Regions from separate parts of the Paeniglutamicibacter sp. GQ140 genome, predicted to be linked through region 1. Evidence: predicted binding sites of a transcription regulator. Region 1 holds the regulator's gene; the other holds the start of a gene.

Region 1 (8,707 bases):
CTGGGTCCGGGTTCACAACGAATGTTGTGGGCCCGGGCCCAGCCTGCTTTAAGGGATGAGGGGGATCCCTTCGGCTTCATCCCTTCGTCTGAATCCGGCGGGTTGCGGTTCCCGGGAGATCATCCCTAGGATCCGCGGGGGCGGCGGGACTGTCCAATAACCTTGGGGAATCAGCGCGGCAGGATCCGAAAGACTCGAATTACCTGTCGCCGAGGACGCCCGCACGCGCGGCAACTACACCCACGACCTTGGAGACAGCCTTGATTGAATCACTGCAGGAGTTCACGTCCAATTTTCCTCCCGCCCTGCAGTGGCTGGCCGTGATGCTGGCGGCTGCCGTTCCGTTCATCGAGTCCTACTTCGGCGCGGCGCTCGGCGTTGTCATCGGCATTAACCCGGTGATCGCCATCCTCGCAGCGATCGTGGGCAACGTTGCTTCCATGCTCCTGCTGGTCAACGGAGCCCACCTCGTGCGCCGGAAGATCGCCAGGGAACGGGAGGTCCCGTCGCTGAAGTACGTAAAGCTGCGCGCGGCCTTTGAGAAGTACGGCATCGCCGGCGTCAGCCTCCTGGGGCAGACCATCCTGCCCAGCCAGATCACCTCCGCCGCGCTGGTGTCCTTCGGCGCCGCCAAGGAGAAAGTCGTCTTCTGGCAAATCATTTCCATCATCCTGTGGGGCGCCACCTTCGGCTTGCTCGCCTTCCTGGGAGTGGACCTGGTCCTGGGCGGCTGACCCGCCCGCCGCGGGGGTGTCGAGGGCCCCCGGCGACCACGGGTGCCGATACCCGCACGGGACCGGCGCCTCGAGGGGGGCACGGCGGAGTATGAGGCCCGAACCGGCCGATCTCTATCAGCGAACGGCTTTCACAGAAAACTCCAAGTTCCCCGTAATTCCGGGGAACTTTCCTGCTTTTCGGACATCAATCAGCGCTTCTCTTGCAAAGTTGAGCCATATCCACTCAACTTTGAATTGACATCGATTTGCCGCCGAGTAAACTTGAGTCCAGAACGCTCAACCGGTTGAATCCGGTTTGGACGTTGGTTCATTTTCCCAAGGTAATGAAGGAGCACCCCATGTCACGTGCCGTAGGTATTGACCTCGGAACCACCAACTCCGTTGTATCCGTCCTCGAAGGTGGCGAGCCCACCGTCATCGCAAACGCCGAAGGCAACCGCACCACCCCGTCCGTCGTCGCCTTCGCCAAGAGCGGCGAGGTCCTGGTTGGCGACATCGCCAAGCGCCAGGCCGTGAACAACATCGATCGCACCATCGCCTCGGTCAAGCGCCACATGGGCACCGACTGGTCGGTCGCCATCGACGACAAGAAGTACACCGCGCAGGAAATCTCCGCACGTACCCTGATGAAGCTCAAGACCGACGCCGAGTCCTACCTGGGCGAAAAGGTCACCGACGCGGTCATCACCGTTCCGGCCTACTTCAACGACGCCGAGCGCCAGGCCACGAAGGAGGCCGGCGAGATCGCTGGCCTGAACGTCCTGCGCATCGTCAACGAGCCGACCGCAGCGGCCCTGGCCTACGGCCTGGACAAGGGCAAGGAAGACGAGCTCATCCTGGTCTTCGACCTCGGCGGCGGAACCTTCGACGTCTCCCTGCTGGAAGTCGGCAAGGACGAGGACGACTTCTCCACCATCCAGGTGCGCGCCACCTCGGGCGACAACCGCCTCGGCGGCGACGACTGGGACCAGCGCGTCGTTGACTGGCTGCTGGCCCAGGCCAAGCAGAAGGGCGCCGACCTGTCCAAGGACAAGATCGCCCTGCAGCGCCTGAAGGAAGCAGCGGAGCAGGCCAAGAAGGAACTCTCCTCGGCCACCTCCACCAACATCTCCCTGCAGTACCTCTCGGTCACCGCCGACGGCCCGGTCCACCTGGACGAGCACCTTTCCCGCGCCAAGTTCCAGGAACTGACCAACGACCTGCTCGAGCGCACCCGCAAGCCGTTCAAGGACGTCATCGCCGAAGCCGGCGTGAAGGTCGCGGACATCGCACACGTGATCCTCGTCGGCGGCTCCACCCGCATGCCCGCAGTAGTCGACCTGGTCAAAGAACTGGCCGGCAAGGACGCCAACAAGGGCGTGAACCCGGACGAGGTCGTCGCCGTGGGCGCTGCACTGCAGGCCGGCGTGCTGAAGGGCGAGCGCAAGGACGTGCTGCTCATCGACGTCACCCCGCTGTCCCTGGGCATCGAGACCAAGGGCGGTGTGATGACCAAGCTGATCGAGCGCAACACGGCCATCCCGACCAAGCGCTCGGAGACCTTCACCACCGCCGAGGACAACCAGCCCTCGGTTTCCATCCAGGTCTTCCAGGGCGAGCGCGAGTTCACCCGCGACAACAAGCCGCTGGGCACCTTCGAGCTGACTGGCATCGCCCCGGCGCCGCGCGGCATCCCGCAGGTCGAGGTCACCTTCGACATCGACGCCAACGGCATCGTCCACGTTTCGGCCAAGGACAAGGGCACCGGGGTTGAGCAGTCGATGACCATCACCGGCGGCACCGCTCTGTCCAAGGACGACATCGAGCGCATGGTCCGTGAAGCCGAGGAGCACGCCTCCGAGGACAAGGCCCGCCGCGAGGCAGCCGAAACCCGCAACGCCGCCGAGCAGTCCGCCTACTCGGTCGACAAGCTCATCAAGGACAACGCCGACAAGCTGCCCGAGGAGGTCAAGACCGAGGTCCAGGCCGACGTCGACGCGCTAAAGGCAGCCCTGGAGAAGCAGGACAACGACGACGAGGTCAAGGCCGCGTTCGAGAAGCTGCAGGCATCGCAGACCAAGCTGGGCGAGGCAATCTACTCGCAGGCGCAGTCCGAGGGCGCAGCAGCGGCCGACGACGCCGAGGCACCGAACGCCGACGAAGACATCGTCGACGCCGAGGTCATCGACGAAGACGACGAAAACGTCAAGAAGTAAGGGGCGCATCGACCATGTCAGAGGAAACTCACGACGAGGGTGCCTCCAAGGAAGAGGTCACTCCCGTTGACGAAGCCCACGACTCGGGTGACGCGTTGAGCCAGGCCGAAGCCATCCTCAACGAGGCAGGCAGCGAGGCCGGGGAAGAAACCCCGGTCAGCGACAAGGAAGCCGAATTGCGCGACGACCTGTTGCGCCTGCAGGCCGAATACGTCAACTACCGCAAGCGCGTCGAGCGCGACCGGGACGTGGCGCGCGAGGTCGCCGTCCAGTCGGTCATCACCAACCTGCTGCCGGTCCTCGATGACATCGACGCGGCCCGCCTGCACGGCGACCTGGTCGACGGGCCGTTCGCCTCGATCGCGAACAAGCTCGACGCGGTGCTCGAGGGCCTCGGCCTTCAGCGCATCAACGAGGCCGGCGTGGAGTTCGACCCGAACGTGCATGAGGCACTGATCCAGCAGCCGCACGCCGAGATCCCGGCGGACCACGTGGCGCAGGTCCTGCGCCCGGGGTTCAAGAAGGGTGAGCGCATCCTCCGCGCGGCCCAGGTGATCGTCTCCCTCGGGGAATAGTCACCAACGGCGGCACCTGCAGAAATGCAGGTGCCGCACCCCCACCAAGGTGCGGCGGCTCGCAGCGTTTCCAGTGATGGAACCGGCGATCCGCCGCATACTTGGTGGACACCACATCACGGATTTCTCCCCGCCACGACAGATCGGCGGGTGAGCCACAAGGATTTTTACAGCAAAGGAGGCGCCCGGTGGCAAGCCAGGACTGGGTCGACAAAGATTTCTACGCCATTCTTGGCGTCTCCAAGGACGCCAGCGACGCGGACATCAAGAAGGCGTACCGGAAGATGGCGCGCAAGTACCACCCGGACACCAACTCCGGCGATTCCGAGTCCGAGCGAAGGTTCAAGGACATCACCGAGGCACATTCGGTGCTTTCGGACCCGGAGGACCGCCAGCAGTATGACGCCATCCGCGCCATGGGCTCGGGGGCCCGGTTCAGTGCCGGCGGTCACGGCGGAGCACCGGACAACGGCGGCTTCGAGGATGTCTTCTCCAACCTTTTCAACACCGGGGGCTCTCGCCGCGGCGGCGGCAGCCAGATGCCACCGGATTTTGCAGACCTCTTCGGGGGCGGCGGTTTCGGCGGCTTTGGCCAGCAGACACCGCGCAAGGGCGCCGACCGGACAGCCAGCACCACGATCTCCTTCGCCGGTTCCATGAAGGGAACCACCATCGGCCTGCGCGAGGCCAACGGCGAGGTCATCGACGTGCGGATTCCGGCAGGGATCAAGGACGGGCAATCGGTCCGCGTCCGCGGGAAGGGTGCGCCCGGTGCCGCCGGCGCCGGGGACCTGATCGTCAAGGTCAGCGTCAAGCCGCACCCGTTCTTCATCCGCGAGGACAACAACATCCGGATCCATGTGCCGGTGACTTTTGACGAGGCAGCCCTCGGCGGGCAGATCGAGGTTCCCACGCTGACCGGCGAGAGCGTCAAGCTGAAGGTCCCGGCCGGCTCCTCACATGGCCGCACCCTGCGCCTGAAGGGACGCGGCGTGAAAACCTCCAAGGCCACGGGTGACCTGCTGGTAACCCTGGACGTGGTGGTTCCGCAGAACCTCTCCAAGGAAGCCAAGGCGGCCGTCGAGGCGTTCGCGGAGGCAACCAAGGCAGAGAACCCGCGCGAGGGACTGCTCGCGCGCGCAACGCTCTAATCACCGTGACGCCCCGTGCCGCCCACCAGCGGCACGGGGCGCTTCGGCTTACCAAGAAGTTGGCTACGGTGGATGAAAACGATTGAAAGGCAGGGATCATGGGCAATGACCGACTAAGGCCGATCTTCGTCATTTCAGTGGCAGCCGATCTGGCCGACATGCACCCCCAGACGCTGCGCCAATATGACCGCCTGGGTCTGGTCTCGCCCTCGCGCCAAGGCGGCAAGCAGCGCAGGTACTCGGAACACGACGTGGAGCTGCTACGTGAAATCCAGCGGCTGTCCAAGGACGGGGTCTCCCTGGAGGGCATCAAGCGCATCCTGGCTCTGGAAAACCAGGTCGCCGCGCTGCGTTCCCGGGTCGGGGAACTGAGCAACGAGGTCTTCGCCCTGCGCAGCGCCCACCAGGCCGCCGGGCTCGGACGAGTCTTTGCCGCCGGCAGCACCGGCGATGTGGTGTCCCTGGCCCGGGGCCAACGACCGCGCGGCCGCAGCCAGGCCGTGGTGGTGTGGAAGCCGCGGGGCAAATAGCCGCCGTGAACCCCCCACGTGGAAGCATCAAGACCCATGGGTGAGGGCTACGCCCGGCTCGCCGCCGAGGCACACGACCGCTTCGAGGCATTGTGTGCAATCCGCGGCAGGCTGGGCAGGACCCACCGCCAGGGCCTGGACGGCACCGCACATGCGCTGCGCCCCGGCTCCATGGATCCGGCCATCCCAGCCCGCCGATTGCTCTACCTCGACCTTTCCGCCCGTGAGCCGCTGGCAGCCATAGCCGTCGGCGACCTGGACACCGCCACCCACGTCACGTTCCAGCTCTCCGGGACCGGGATCCGGGCCCGCAATGCCCTGTGGGGCAGCGTGCGCGAGGCCGGGCAGCTGTACCTGGAGCAGCGGAAGGTCGGCGTCCCCGACCCCGCCGTGGTCGCCTGGCTGGGGTATCGGACCCCGAACCTTGCAGGCGCCCTGCTGAACCATGCCGCGCGGCGCGGCATGCACCGGCTGGCGCACGACCTGGCCACGTTCGCCCGACTGCGACCCGACAATCCCCACCTGGCCGTGGAGGCCCACTCCTATGCGGCGACGCTGGCAGCGCAGGTGCTTGATGCGGAATCCGGGTACGGCCTCCGGGCGCAGGCGCTGGCCATGATCGGCTCGGCCGGGATTCCCCGGCACGTCTCCCGGGAGCCGGGCCGGCTCAACGTGCCGGAGCCGAACATCTACGAGGCCATCGCCGCGGGGGATTGCCTGGCGTGGATCGGTCGCACGCTCTCCGGACGCAAACTGCTTTCCGGCCACGGGTTCAATGTCGGCGCGGAACCGGCGCTGGGACTGCATGCGGCCACGGGCCACAACACCTCCCGGTTCCGGGACGATGTCTTGTCCCCGGCGTGGGGCTACCGGGACCCCGGCACGCTTTCGCTGCGCAACCTTGCGCTGATCACCACCGGACAGCCGCCCCTGCCTTAATGGCCCGGGGCGGCGCCGTGCCCTGGCCCGACACCGCCCCGCCGATCGTTGTGCCTACAGGGCCTTGCGGTACGCCAGGTCAAAGATCAGGCGTCCGGCTTTCAGCGCCTTGCCCTCGAAGCTGGTCAGGGTGCGGCCCTCGAAGCGCGGTGCCCAGCCACCGAGTTCGTCGATGAATCCCGGGTCCTTGTCGTCTTTTTCCAGGCCCAGGCGGCGAACCTTGGTGAGATTGCTGTCCTCGCCGGACAGCTCGCCCGGGTGCAGGTTGGTGAATGCGGGTGACGCGTCAAAGACATCGCGCATCTGCTCCGCGTAGTTGGACCAGTCGGTGGCCAGTCGAACAACCCCACCGGGCTCCAGGACTCGTTCAAGCTTGGGCAGGAACGTGTCCTTGATGAGCCGGCGCTTGTGATGGCGGATCTTGTGCCACGGATCGGAGAAGAAGATCCAGATCTCGGAGGCGGAGCCTGCCGGGAGCATGGAGTCCAGGGCCTCCGGTGCGTTTGCCTGCACCGCGCGCACGTTGGTCAGTTCGTTGTTTTCCACGCGCACCATCAGCGCTGCCAGCCCGGGTCGGTACACCTCCACCGCGAGGAAATCCGTCTCACGGTTCCGGCTGGCGGCAAAGGCCATGGCCTCGCCCAGCCCCGAGCCGATCTCAACGATCAGCGGTGCCCGGCGGCCGTAGATCTCCTGGGGATCGAAGGTGAAGCCTTCGCCCACCGAGGTGTCGGTCCGGTCCCGCGGGGGATCGATAATGTACTTGCTGGCCGTCCGCTCCCAGGCGTCGGCGCGACGACCGTGCAAGCGGCTCCCGCGGCGAACAAAAGACACGGGTTCGGATTGGTAAAAGCTGAGGTCGTCGACGGCGCGGCCGCTAATCGGCATCTTGCGCTCTGGGGGAAGGCTCATGCAGTTAAGGTTAGCGAACTTCAGCGTCCGGCTTTCCCTGTCTCCCAGTTGTCCGGCTTCGCCGGCCGCGGCGCGTGGGCATAGGATTCCCCGGCCTCGAGACCTGCGGGCCCCATGAGCTCGGTGACGGTGACAAAGGTGTATCCCTTGTCCTTCAGGCCCGAAAGGATCCTCGGCACGGCGGCGACGGTGCTGGGGTGGATGTCGTGCATCAGCACGATCGACCCCGGCCTGGTCTGCTTAATCGCGGCGTCCACCACTTTTTCGGTGTTGCGGTGCTTCCAGTCCAAGGTGTCGACGTCCCACAGGATGACCGGGGTGCTGGCCAGCCTGTCGCTAATGGAATTGTGCGCACCGAAGGGAGGGCGCATCAACGTCGCCGGCTGGTTGACGGCCCGGGAGATCATGTCGTTGGTGCGGTCAATCTCACTCCTGATCTGGGCCGAGGACAGTGAGGTAAGCGAACGGTGGTTCCAGGTGTGGTTGCCGATCTCGTGTCCCTCGGACGCCATGCGCTGCAGCATGTCAGGGCGGAGCATGGCATTGGGGCCGGTGACAAAGAACGTGGAGGGCGCGTCCCCCCGCCGCAGGGAATCGAGCAATGCCCCGGTCTTCGGGCCCGGTCCGTCGTCAAATGTCAGGGCAACACATTTTTCCGTCCGGCAGTCGATGCCGCGTCGTGACGATGGAGGGCCGGGCTCTTGGGACCGGGAGCGTCCGGCCTCGGGTGCAACGGCGTCCTGCGATTGGCCCGGCTGGATCCGTGGGCTCGGGGACATCGACGCGGTGCGGGCCAACGCGCCGAAGTCCGAGAGCAGGGCCGAGACCTGTTCGGCCGCAACCGTCACGGTGACGGGACCGATGGTGCCCGCGCCCAGACTGTTGTCGTCGAACTCAACCAACGCGTTGCCCTGCGCATCAAAGTTCACCGAGTCCAGCAGGGAATCGTCCAGCTCGCGGAGGCTCCCGGTGAGGACCAGTGTGTCGCTGGTCGCGGCCTGGAGAACGAATTCCTTGAATTCCGCCCAGTCATCGTCGCTGTCGAACAGGTCCCTGGTTCCCAGGACGCGTGGGCCGCCCAGAGCGAACCACTGCGTCAGGTATCTCGTCCCGCCGCCGGTGCCCGATGACTCGTAGGTATTGACCCTGATGGCCATTACCTGGCCGGAAAGGGCAGTGAGGTGGCTGCGCAAATTCAGTTCCGCCACGGGGAAAGTGCCGGTGGATACGTCTGGAACGTTTGCGCCCTTGAAGGCTTCGACTTCGTCCTTCACCAGTTCTCGCTGAACCCGGGTTGCCTCCGGGACCGAGGGCACCTCGAAATGCCTTGTGTAGATGCGCCGGTGTTCGTCGGATTGCGCCACAACCTCCAAATCAGGCACCAGCGAAATTGGCAGCGAGTCGGTGTTCTGGCGGTCCATCGCGGAAGAAGCGGCGCCGGAATCGTGAGACGGGGCCGACGGGAATTGGGGCGATCCGGGTATCGGTGCGCAGCCTGCCAGGAAAACGGTGCAGAGGATTCCGGAGATGAGCAGTGAAGATTTTTGACCTAACGCAGACGGCATCCAATAATCTTGCCCGTTTGGCGTGCGCCAATCGAATCCCCGGGGGCTTCTGCACGAATCGTTAGAAAGCGTTATCAAACATCTGGGGGCTCGCTCAGGGTGA
Region 2 (8,707 bases), on a different contig from region 1:
AGGTGACTCACGAGAGGCAGGCACACCATGAAGCGCATGTTGGCAGCGATGGCGGTCTTGGCATTGGCCCCGTTGGGTGCCGCTCCGGCGGCCGCGGCACCGAACATCTACCACGTGATTTCCTCCACCCACGGGGGAGCATACGTGGCCGTGGAGGACGGCTGTGAGCTGACGGAGGTGTTCCTGTCCTCAAGCGTGGGCAAGTTTGCGGCCCAGCCGGGTCCCGTCAACAAGCAGGGGCTTACTTCCGTCTTCGTTCGCGTCACGGATACTTGCGGTCCCGCGGCGGCGGCCGGCGGCGGTGCCGTCCTGTTCGAGGCCGAGGCCATGAACATGGCGAAACTGGTGGCCGACCCGAGGCTGCGCCATGCTTCGGTGTCCACCGTCATGGAGGGCACGGACGCCGCAGGCAACGCGGTCACCGTGGAACTGGACGCCACGTGGACCGGGACCGGGGAGCTGGAGCACACCGTCATCAGCAGCCCTGGCCATTTCCCGGAGGGCAATGTCATCGCGGTCGACAACAACCTGCGCCGCGCCGCGATCGCCGAGGTCAACGTGGAGGTCGCTGGTCGGTCGGTGTCGGGGACGGATCCGGCCGCGAGCCTGGAACTGGTCAAGGCCAATTGCGTGGAGGTGGCCCGGCCCGGGGTCGAGGGGTTCTTCCCCTGCTTCGGCTTCCCCGGGTAGTGCCGATCCCGGCCACCAAGGCCGAACACCACGGAACACCCCGCGTCACACGGAAGGGTGACCCCGATGTGCCCCGCGGCTACGAGGGCGTGGTGTTTGTTGCCGCCCGGGTGGCGGCGGCGTCCAGGTATTCCTCGGCCCCGTTGGGGTCCAGGAACCACTCGCCGAAGTCCGCCGGGTTATCGAAGCCATTGGCGAAGCGGGCCGCGATCTCGGGGTACCGGCCTGCGGATCCCAGCAGATTGAGGACGTGGGGCGGAGGCGGGGCAAGCAGGGCGTTGGTCCAGTCGACGATGGGCTTGGCCTGGGCGAAGTACGCCTCGAAAGTGGCCCGCTGAAAAGCCGCATCGAAGGCGGCATCCCCGTGGGCGAGAATCTGCTCCAGGTAAACCTGTGCGCAGCGCGACGCGTTGTTTGTCCCCTGCCCGGTGATCGGGTCGTTGAGCACCACGACATCGGCCATGCCCAGCACGGACCTGCCCGAGGGCAGGGTTGCGACAGGGTGGCGCACGGTGGGCGGGTACCGGCCCTGCAGCACGCCCATCGGGTCGGTCAGCGATGACCCGGCGGCCCGGTCGGCCTCCCACGGCAGGAAGGTCCGCAGGATCCGCAGCGAGTTTTCGAAGTGCTCCTCGGGGCCGAGGTTGGCCCAGGAATCCATGGGGCCACCCGGAACACCCTCAAAGACCATGATGTGGCAGGGGCCGCTGAGCGTCAGCGCGGGGAAGACGAAGTATTCGCCGACTCCGGGAATCAGGTTGAAGCTCACCGTCGAATACTCGGGTTCCGGGGCAAGCCCGTGGACATAGGTGAGGGCAAGCGCCCGCTGCGGGGCGTCGTGGACGGAGCGGGCCGCATCGCGGGTGAAGAGCCGGGCGATCTCGCCCTTGCCGGCGGCGACGATCACCAGGTCGTCTTCCCGGGCGTAGCGTTCGAGCTTCACGACATCGGCGTCCTCGAATACCAGCTCGCCGCCGCGTCCGGCGAAAAGCTCCATCAGCGCCGGGTACTTGATCCGCTGGTCGATGGACTGGGCGGGTGCGTCAAGCCGGGCGCGCCAGCCGAAAAGTTTGGTGCCGGACGTGTCCGGGTGCGGGAGGCTGACGCCGATGCCTTCCACCGGCGGGGCGTCGAGCCACTGGTCGATGCCGACCGAGCGCTCGTGGGCGAGCGGGGTGGCGAACATGCACTGGCTGGAAGCCACCCGGCCGTCCCGGATCTCCTCGGGCGTCCGGTTGGACACCAGGCGGACCTCATATCCGGCTTGGAGTAGCCCGAGGCCGAGCTGCAGGCCCGATTGGCCGGCCCCGACGATCGTTATCTTTCGCTGGCCCATGTCTCTTGCCTTTCGTCGTGGAAACGGGGGCGTAAAGCGCAGGAAGCTGCTGGCGGCGATGAAGCGAGGCACGGGTCGGGGCCCACGGTGCCTGGATGCCCGTGGGCACCTGCGTCCCCGGCTTGCCCTTAGACCGCCTCCCAGGGGTTAGCCACTGGTCAGGCCGTCACTTGAGGTTCAGGCCCGACAGATTCGAGCGTACCTTTGGGGACCGGATTTCGATGCCAAAAAAGTTTTCGGCGTGCCCGCTGGATCCGTCCGCACCAATGGCAGAGTTCCAGATCCGGGTCGAAGGGTTCCCTCCTGCGGCTGATGGAGGGTGTCTATAGTTGCGGCACGCAGGCGCCGGTGCCCAGCAGGGCAAGGCCGGCCCGGTCCCCGTCCGCCAGCTTCGCGCGGTCGTTACTGCCGCCGTACATCAGCTGGCCAGGGTCATCGACATGGTCGAGCCCCAGCACGTGCCCGAGCTCGTGGATGACGACCGCACGAATCAGTTCGGGCCCTCCGGGGTACCCCAGGATCGGGGCCAGCCCCGGTGCATCCAGCACGACCTGGCCGGCCACGTAGACGATGGGATGCCCGGGGACATGGGCGTAGTCGCTTCCGCCAAGGCCACCCACGTCGCCTGCCAGGTCAGGGGTTTCCTCGGGATCCGACCAGGTGAGCAGCACCGGCGCCCAGCGTTTGCCGTAGCGCTCGGGTTGGTAGGTTTCCCGTTCCTTGCTTGGCCCCTCCGCGGTGGGGCCGTCGTAGACGAAGCGCAGGCCGCTGGCGGAGGAGATCTCGGCGACAGCCTGGTGGATCAGGGCCTCACCGCCGGCCGGGGAATTCTCCGGACGGATCACATAGTGGATGGGGCGGCAGGGGTCGTAGGCGACGAAGTCCTGATTGGGATCGGGAGACTCCTGCAGTCGGAACGAGCCGGAGCCGGTGCCCGCCGGCGGCCTGCCCAGGGGATCCGCCGCCGCCTCGACCCCGCGCGGCGGAACATTGGAGCCGGGAACCAGCGGCGTAATCGCCGGCATGATGTGCCGCTCGAGGACCCCGGGGCTGTAATAGAGCCCCACCAGAACTGCGATGACGAGCCACAGGTTCGGGCCGCGACCGCGCCGGGATTTCCGCCGTCTGGAAGGCTTCGGCGGGGCGGTGGCGCGGGCACCGAAAACCAGTGCCTCGGCACGGCGTGCATCCTGGTCAAGGACCCATTGCGGGACCCTTCCGCTGGGCGCGGTGCGCGGATGCGGACCCCGTTTCGCGGAGTCGGCATCGTGGTTCCACTGTGGTTCGTGCGGCATTGTTCCCCCAAGGTTGGTGCCCGTGCGGGACTCCCCAGCCCCACACCACCCAAGCATAGGCCGAAAAATGCGAAAAACCGGGGGCGGGAATGAACTTCCCGCCCCCGGTCCGTCGACGGCTACGCCGCGAGCGCCGCCTCCCGGCGTGCCGCGACCCGCAGGCCCGACCCGTCGGCGGTGACCTCCACGGTCCCGCCGCCGGCCAGCTCGTCGCTGACCAGCAGGTCCGCGACCTTGTCGTCGAGCTCGCGCTGGATCACCCGGCGCAGCGGGCGGGCGCCGAACTCCGGTTCGTGGCCCTCCTGCGCGATCCAGCCGACCGCTGCCTCGTCGACCTCCAGGCCGATGCCGTGGGCGGCGAGCCGGGCCTCGGTGCGGCGCAGCTGCAGCCGCACGATCTCCCGCAGCTGCCCGGCCTCCAGCTTGCGGAAGAGCACCGTCTCGTCGATCCGGTTCAGGAATTCCGGGCGCATGGTCTCGCGCAGCCGGCCCATCACCTTGGCGCGGAGCTCGCGCTCGGACCCGGCCCCGGAATCGGAACCGAAGCCCAGCGGGGCGCCGCGGCTGGCCAGGAACTCCGATCCCAGGTTGGAGGTCATGATGATGACCGTGTTGCGGAAGTCCACGGTGCGGCCCTGCCCGTCGGTGAGCCGGCCGTCGTCGAGCACCTGCAGCAGCAGGTTGAACACGTCGGGGTGCGCCTTCTCCACCTCGTCCAGCAGCACCACCGAGTAGGGGCGGCGGCGCACGCGCTCGGTCAGCTGCCCGGCCTCGTCGTAGCCGACGTACCCCGGAGGGGCGCCGACCAGGCGGGAGACCGTGTGGCGCTCGCCGAACTCGCTCATGTCGAACCTGACCATGGCAGACTGGTCGCCGAAGAGCGACGCGGCCAGCGCCTTGGCCAGCTCCGTCTTTCCCACGCCCGTGGGGCCCAGGAAGAGGAAGCTGCCGACCGGGCGCCCCTCGTCGCCCAGGCCAGTGCGGGAGCGCCGCACGGCCTTGGCCACGGCGGCCACGGCATCGTCCTGGCCGACGACTCGCTCGTGGAGCTCGTCCTCGAGCCGGGCCAGGCGTGACTTGTCGTCCTCGGTCAGCCGCGCGGCGGGGATGCCGGTGGCGCGGGAGATGACCTCGGCGATCTGGGTTTCGTCGACCACCGCCGCCGCGGTGTCGGCGCCGCCCTCCCGTGCCTCGGCCAGGCGGGCGCCCAGTTCCTCGGCCTCGTCGCGCAGCTTCGAGGCGTCCTCGTAGCGCTCCTGGGCCACGGCCCGGTCCTTGGCCGCGCCGAGCTCGGCGATCCGCGACTCCAGGGACTCGGTGTCCACGCCGGGGCCGCGTTTCAGGCCCAGCCGGGCACCTGCGGTGTCGATCAGGTCGATCGCCTTGTCCGGCAGGAACCTGTCGGTCACGTAGCGGGCCGACATCTCGACCGCGGCACGGATCGCCCCGTCGGTGTAGGTGACCTGGTGGTGCCGGGCGTACCTGTCCTTGAGCCCGTGCAGGATCGCCACGGCGTCCTCGACCGAGGGCTCGCCGATGGTCACGGGCTGGAAGCGGCGCTCCAGGGCCGGGTCCTTCTCCACCTTGCGGTACTCGGCCAGCGTGGTGGCGCCGATGAGGTGCAGCTCGCCGCGGGCCAGCCGCGGCTTGAGGATGTTGCCCGCGTCCATGGAGCCCTCGCCCCCGCCGCCGGCGCCGACCACGGTGTGCAGCTCGTCGATGAAGACGATCACTTCCCCGTCCTGCGCGGCGATCTCGTCCATCACCTGGGTGAGCCGTTCCTCGAAGTCGCCCCGGTAGCGGGTCCCGGCAACCATGGCCGGCAGGTCGAGCGCGACCACGCGCTTGCCCGACAGCTGCGCCGGGACCTCGCCGGCGACGATGGCGCGGGCCAGGCCCTCCACGACGGCGGTCTTGCCGACGCCGGCCTCGCCGATCAGCACCGGGTTGTTCTTGGTCCGGCGGGCCAGGATCTCGATGGCCTGCTCGATCTCCTCGGTGCGGCCGATCACCGGGTCGAGCCCGTCCGCCGCGGCACGGGCGGTCAGGTCCATGCCGAACTTCTCGAGCAGCGGCGTCTGGCCCTTGACGGGTGTGCCTTCCTCGGCGGGCTTCTGCGGTGCCGTGCCCGAGGCCGGCTGTTCGGCGCCCTCGGCGGCGGCCTGCAGGGACTGAGGCGTGACCCCGGCCGCGCCCAGCACCTGCCCTGCGGGGGACTCGGTGTTAAGCACGAAGGCCAGGAACAGGTGTTCCGGATCAATGTAGGTGGAGCCGAAGGCGCGGGCCACCTGGTAGGCGTCCAGCAGGGCGCGCTGGGCGGAGGACGTCAGGGCGGGGGCCGATTCGTTGTGTCGCGGCCCGGATTCGGGCAGGCGCTGTTCGGCGTCGCGGGCGATTGCCGCGGCGTCGGCACCCGAGCGGCGCAGGGCCTCGCCGACGGGCTCGGTCTCGAGCATCACGCGCAGCAGATGAAGCGCGTCGATGTCGGTGTGTCCGTGTTCGACGGCGAATTGCGCTGCACGGGTCAACACCTCGTGTGTATGGCGGCTAAGCAACCGGGTGATGTCAATGGGGCGCCCGAGGCGGCTGGTGCGCTGTCCTTGCAGATAGCGCGCCAGGAAATCCTCGAAAGAGCCGTTGCCGGCGCCTGACGGGCCAAAAAATGCTGGCATGTTTCCTCCTATGGATACTTGAGTGCCATCGACTCAAGTTAACGCGGATGCCAACAGATTATTCCCGTGCATCAACCCGGAGGGGTCGTGTTCGCCCACGGCGAGACGAAGGGGCGGTGCGCGCCGGAGTGCCCGGCCCTTGCGGATTCGCCGGGCGCAAAGCGGTCGGTCGACGGATGTATATGCCCGGTGCCGATGAATTCCATCCGTTCGGGGCCCGCCGTGCCGGCGCGATCCTTGCTATGCCAGGGTGAGGAAAAGCTTTTCCATGTCGACCCGGTCGGCCGCGGGGTTCTCGCTGGAGAGGCACTGCTCCAGCCCGGTGGCGATGATGGAGAATCCGGCGCGGTCGATCGCCTTGGAGGCGGCGGAAAGTTGTGTGACCACGTCGCGGCAGTCGCTGCCTTCTTCGAGCATGCGGATCACGGCGTTGAGTTGGCCTTGGGCTCTTTTGAGTCTGTTGATTGCCGGTCTCATGGTGTCAGAATCCAACTGCATGACAGGTTCCTCCTGGGTGGTCGACTTCCCCATCCTATACCCCCGGGGGTTTCAACATTCCCGGCAGTCCGCGATTTTCTATACCCCTGGGGGTATGAAACACTCGGACATGTCAGGGCGTTTGGCCCTGGCCTGAACCCTGGAAACAAGGAGCAATTGCATGTGTCGAGTAGTCAAGTGCCGCAAGTGCGGAAAGGCCACTTGGGCTGGTTGCGGCCAGCATGTCAAGCAGGTCATGGTGAACGTGCCTCGGGCCGACCGCTGCTCCTGCGATGCGAACCGGTCCGCGAAGAAGGGCGCCGCCAAGGGCTTTTTCGCGCGCCTTATCGGCCGATAGTCCGGGGCATTCGGCGGCCTGGAGTCACGACCCGGGCGCGGGAAGTTGTGGGTGCCCGCTGCGAAGCGCTGCCCGTGGCGTGCGTTTGGGACGTGGCTATCGCACAGGGTGGCCGTCTCGCTGGCGTTCCGGGCGCCGGGACATCGTTGCGGTGGACGCCCTCCGTGTGGCCGGGGATTGCGGTGGCCCTCCGGCTAAGAACTGCACGCTCGACGAAGCGGCTGGCGCGCTTTTTGCCGAAGGCAAAGATTCGCCCTTGCCTGGTGAAAGGGTTTCGGCGTGGCCGTCGAACAGCGCGCATGGTGTCGCACGTCACTTCCGGGTCGGGAATGGGGGTGCCCCGCGGGCGGTTGAGTTTGATTGACGTATCAAGCACAGCCCCCGAAACAGGAGACTCTCCCCATGGCAACCACAGTCCTTACCCTCGTCGGATCCCTCCGCAACGGTTCCACCAACCAGCAGCTGGCCGAGGCGACCTCCGCGAACGCTCCCGAGGGCGTCGAGGTGAACATCTACTCCGGCATCGAGGACATTCCGTTCTACAACGAGGACATCGACGTCGAGGGCCAGGTTCCGGCGGCCGCTGTCGCCCTGCGCGAAGCCGCCGGTGCGGCCGACGCCCTGCTGCTGGTCTCCCCGGAGTACAACGGCACCATGCCTGCAGTGCTGAAGAACGCCATCGACTGGCTCTCCCGCCCGATGGGTGCCGGCGCCGTCTTCGGCAAGCCGGCCGCCGTCATCGGCACCGCCTACGGCCAGTTCGGCGGCGTGTGGGCCCAGGACGAGGCCCGCAAGGCCGTCGGCATCGCCGGCGCCACCGTGCTGGAAGACGTCAAGCTCTCCATCCCGGGTTCGCTGGTCCGCTTTGCCGAGACCCACCCGAACGACGACGCCGAGGTCGTGGGCCAGGTCGCAGCCGTGCTCGAAGGCATCCGCGCCGCCGCCGAAAGCAACTAGTTCCCACATCCCGTTGCCCCCCTCCGGGGCGATGAACCACGCCAGTGGCCGGCACCTTATCCCCAAGGTGCCGGCCACAAGCGTCTTCGGCGCAGGTATGGTGGACCGACGCGGTTCCGCGGGCGTGGCTAGTATTGGCACATGAACGACGTCATGACGCTGCGTTTCCTCGCCGCCCCGACCGATGTTTCCGAAGACGGGCTCACGGTCCAGGCCGGACGGGTGCTCGAGTGGATCGACAAGGCAGGGTACGCCTGCGCGGTCGGCTATTCCGGCGGGTACTGCGTCACCGCCTACGTCGGGAACGTCCACTTCACCCGGCCCATCGAAAACGGCGACCTGATCGAGGTCACCGCCCGGATTGTGCACACCGGGCGCAGCAGCATGCAGGTGGTGGTCACCGTCGACGCCGCCGACGTGCGCGAACGGGTCTTCAGGCCGGCCATGGACTGCATCCTGGTCTTCGTGGCGATGGACGAGAACCGCCGCGCCAAGGCGGTGCCGCCGTGGGAGCCAGCCGACGCCGAGGCAGCCCAGCTGGCCCAGGGGGCCGCGGCCCGCGTGGCCGCGCGTGCCGAGATCCGCGACGCCATGCTGGCCCAGGAGTACACGGATGCGGGCACCGCGCCGCGGGAGAGGTTCAGGTTCCTGGCCTCCCCGACCGACGTGAACTGGGGCGGGAATGCGCACGGCGGGATCGTCATGCGCTGGATCGACGAGGTGGCGCGGGCCTGCGCCATGGGCTGGTGCGGCGACGATGCGGTGGCCGTCTACTCCGGGGGCATCCACTTCATGAACCCCATCCACATCGGCGACATCGTCGAGCTCGAGGCGCGGCTGATCCACACCGGCCCGCATTCGATGCACATCGCCGTGCACGTGCGCGCCCGGGACCCCCGCGAAACGCAGTGGCGCGACACCA

What was found. The regulator HspR, encoded in region 1, represses chaperone genes until heat shock. The targets are predictions, from matches to a motif close to AAGTTGAGTCNNNNNGACTCAACTT.
Region 2: the regulator HspR is predicted to act here: its motif matches at 6,009-6,033, upstream of AC6CHY_RS15935 (ATP-dependent Clp protease ATP-binding subunit).

The regions. Positions count from the first base shown of each region.
Region 1 is NZ_JCAXDW010000016.1:62,121-70,827, reverse strand. Features, by position in the region: gene AC6CHY_RS18195 (hypothetical protein) at 261-734, shown strand; gene dnaK (molecular chaperone DnaK) at 1,076-2,932, shown strand; gene AC6CHY_RS18185 (nucleotide exchange factor GrpE) at 2,947-3,507, shown strand; gene AC6CHY_RS18180 (DnaJ C-terminal domain-containing protein) at 3,696-4,658, shown strand; gene AC6CHY_RS18175 (heat shock protein transcriptional repressor HspR) at 4,757-5,188, shown strand; gene AC6CHY_RS18170 (alpha/beta hydrolase) at 5,225-6,127, shown strand; gene trmB (tRNA (guanosine(46)-N7)-methyltransferase TrmB) at 6,182-7,039, opposite strand; gene AC6CHY_RS18160 (polysaccharide deacetylase family protein) at 7,060-8,460, opposite strand.
Region 2 is NZ_JCAXDW010000012.1:96,487-105,193, reverse strand. Features, by position in the region: gene AC6CHY_RS15950 (hypothetical protein) at 28-690, shown strand; gene AC6CHY_RS15945 (styrene monooxygenase/indole monooxygenase family protein) at 770-2,026, opposite strand; gene AC6CHY_RS15940 (matrixin family metalloprotease) at 2,350-3,321, opposite strand; gene AC6CHY_RS15935 (ATP-dependent Clp protease ATP-binding subunit) at 3,441-5,993, opposite strand; gene AC6CHY_RS15930 (metal-sensitive transcriptional regulator) at 6,234-6,491, opposite strand; gene AC6CHY_RS15925 (DUF8730 family Cys-rich protein) at 6,652-6,828, shown strand; gene AC6CHY_RS15920 (NAD(P)H-dependent oxidoreductase) at 7,231-7,785, shown strand; gene AC6CHY_RS15915 (acyl-CoA thioesterase) at 7,927-8,707, shown strand, end outside.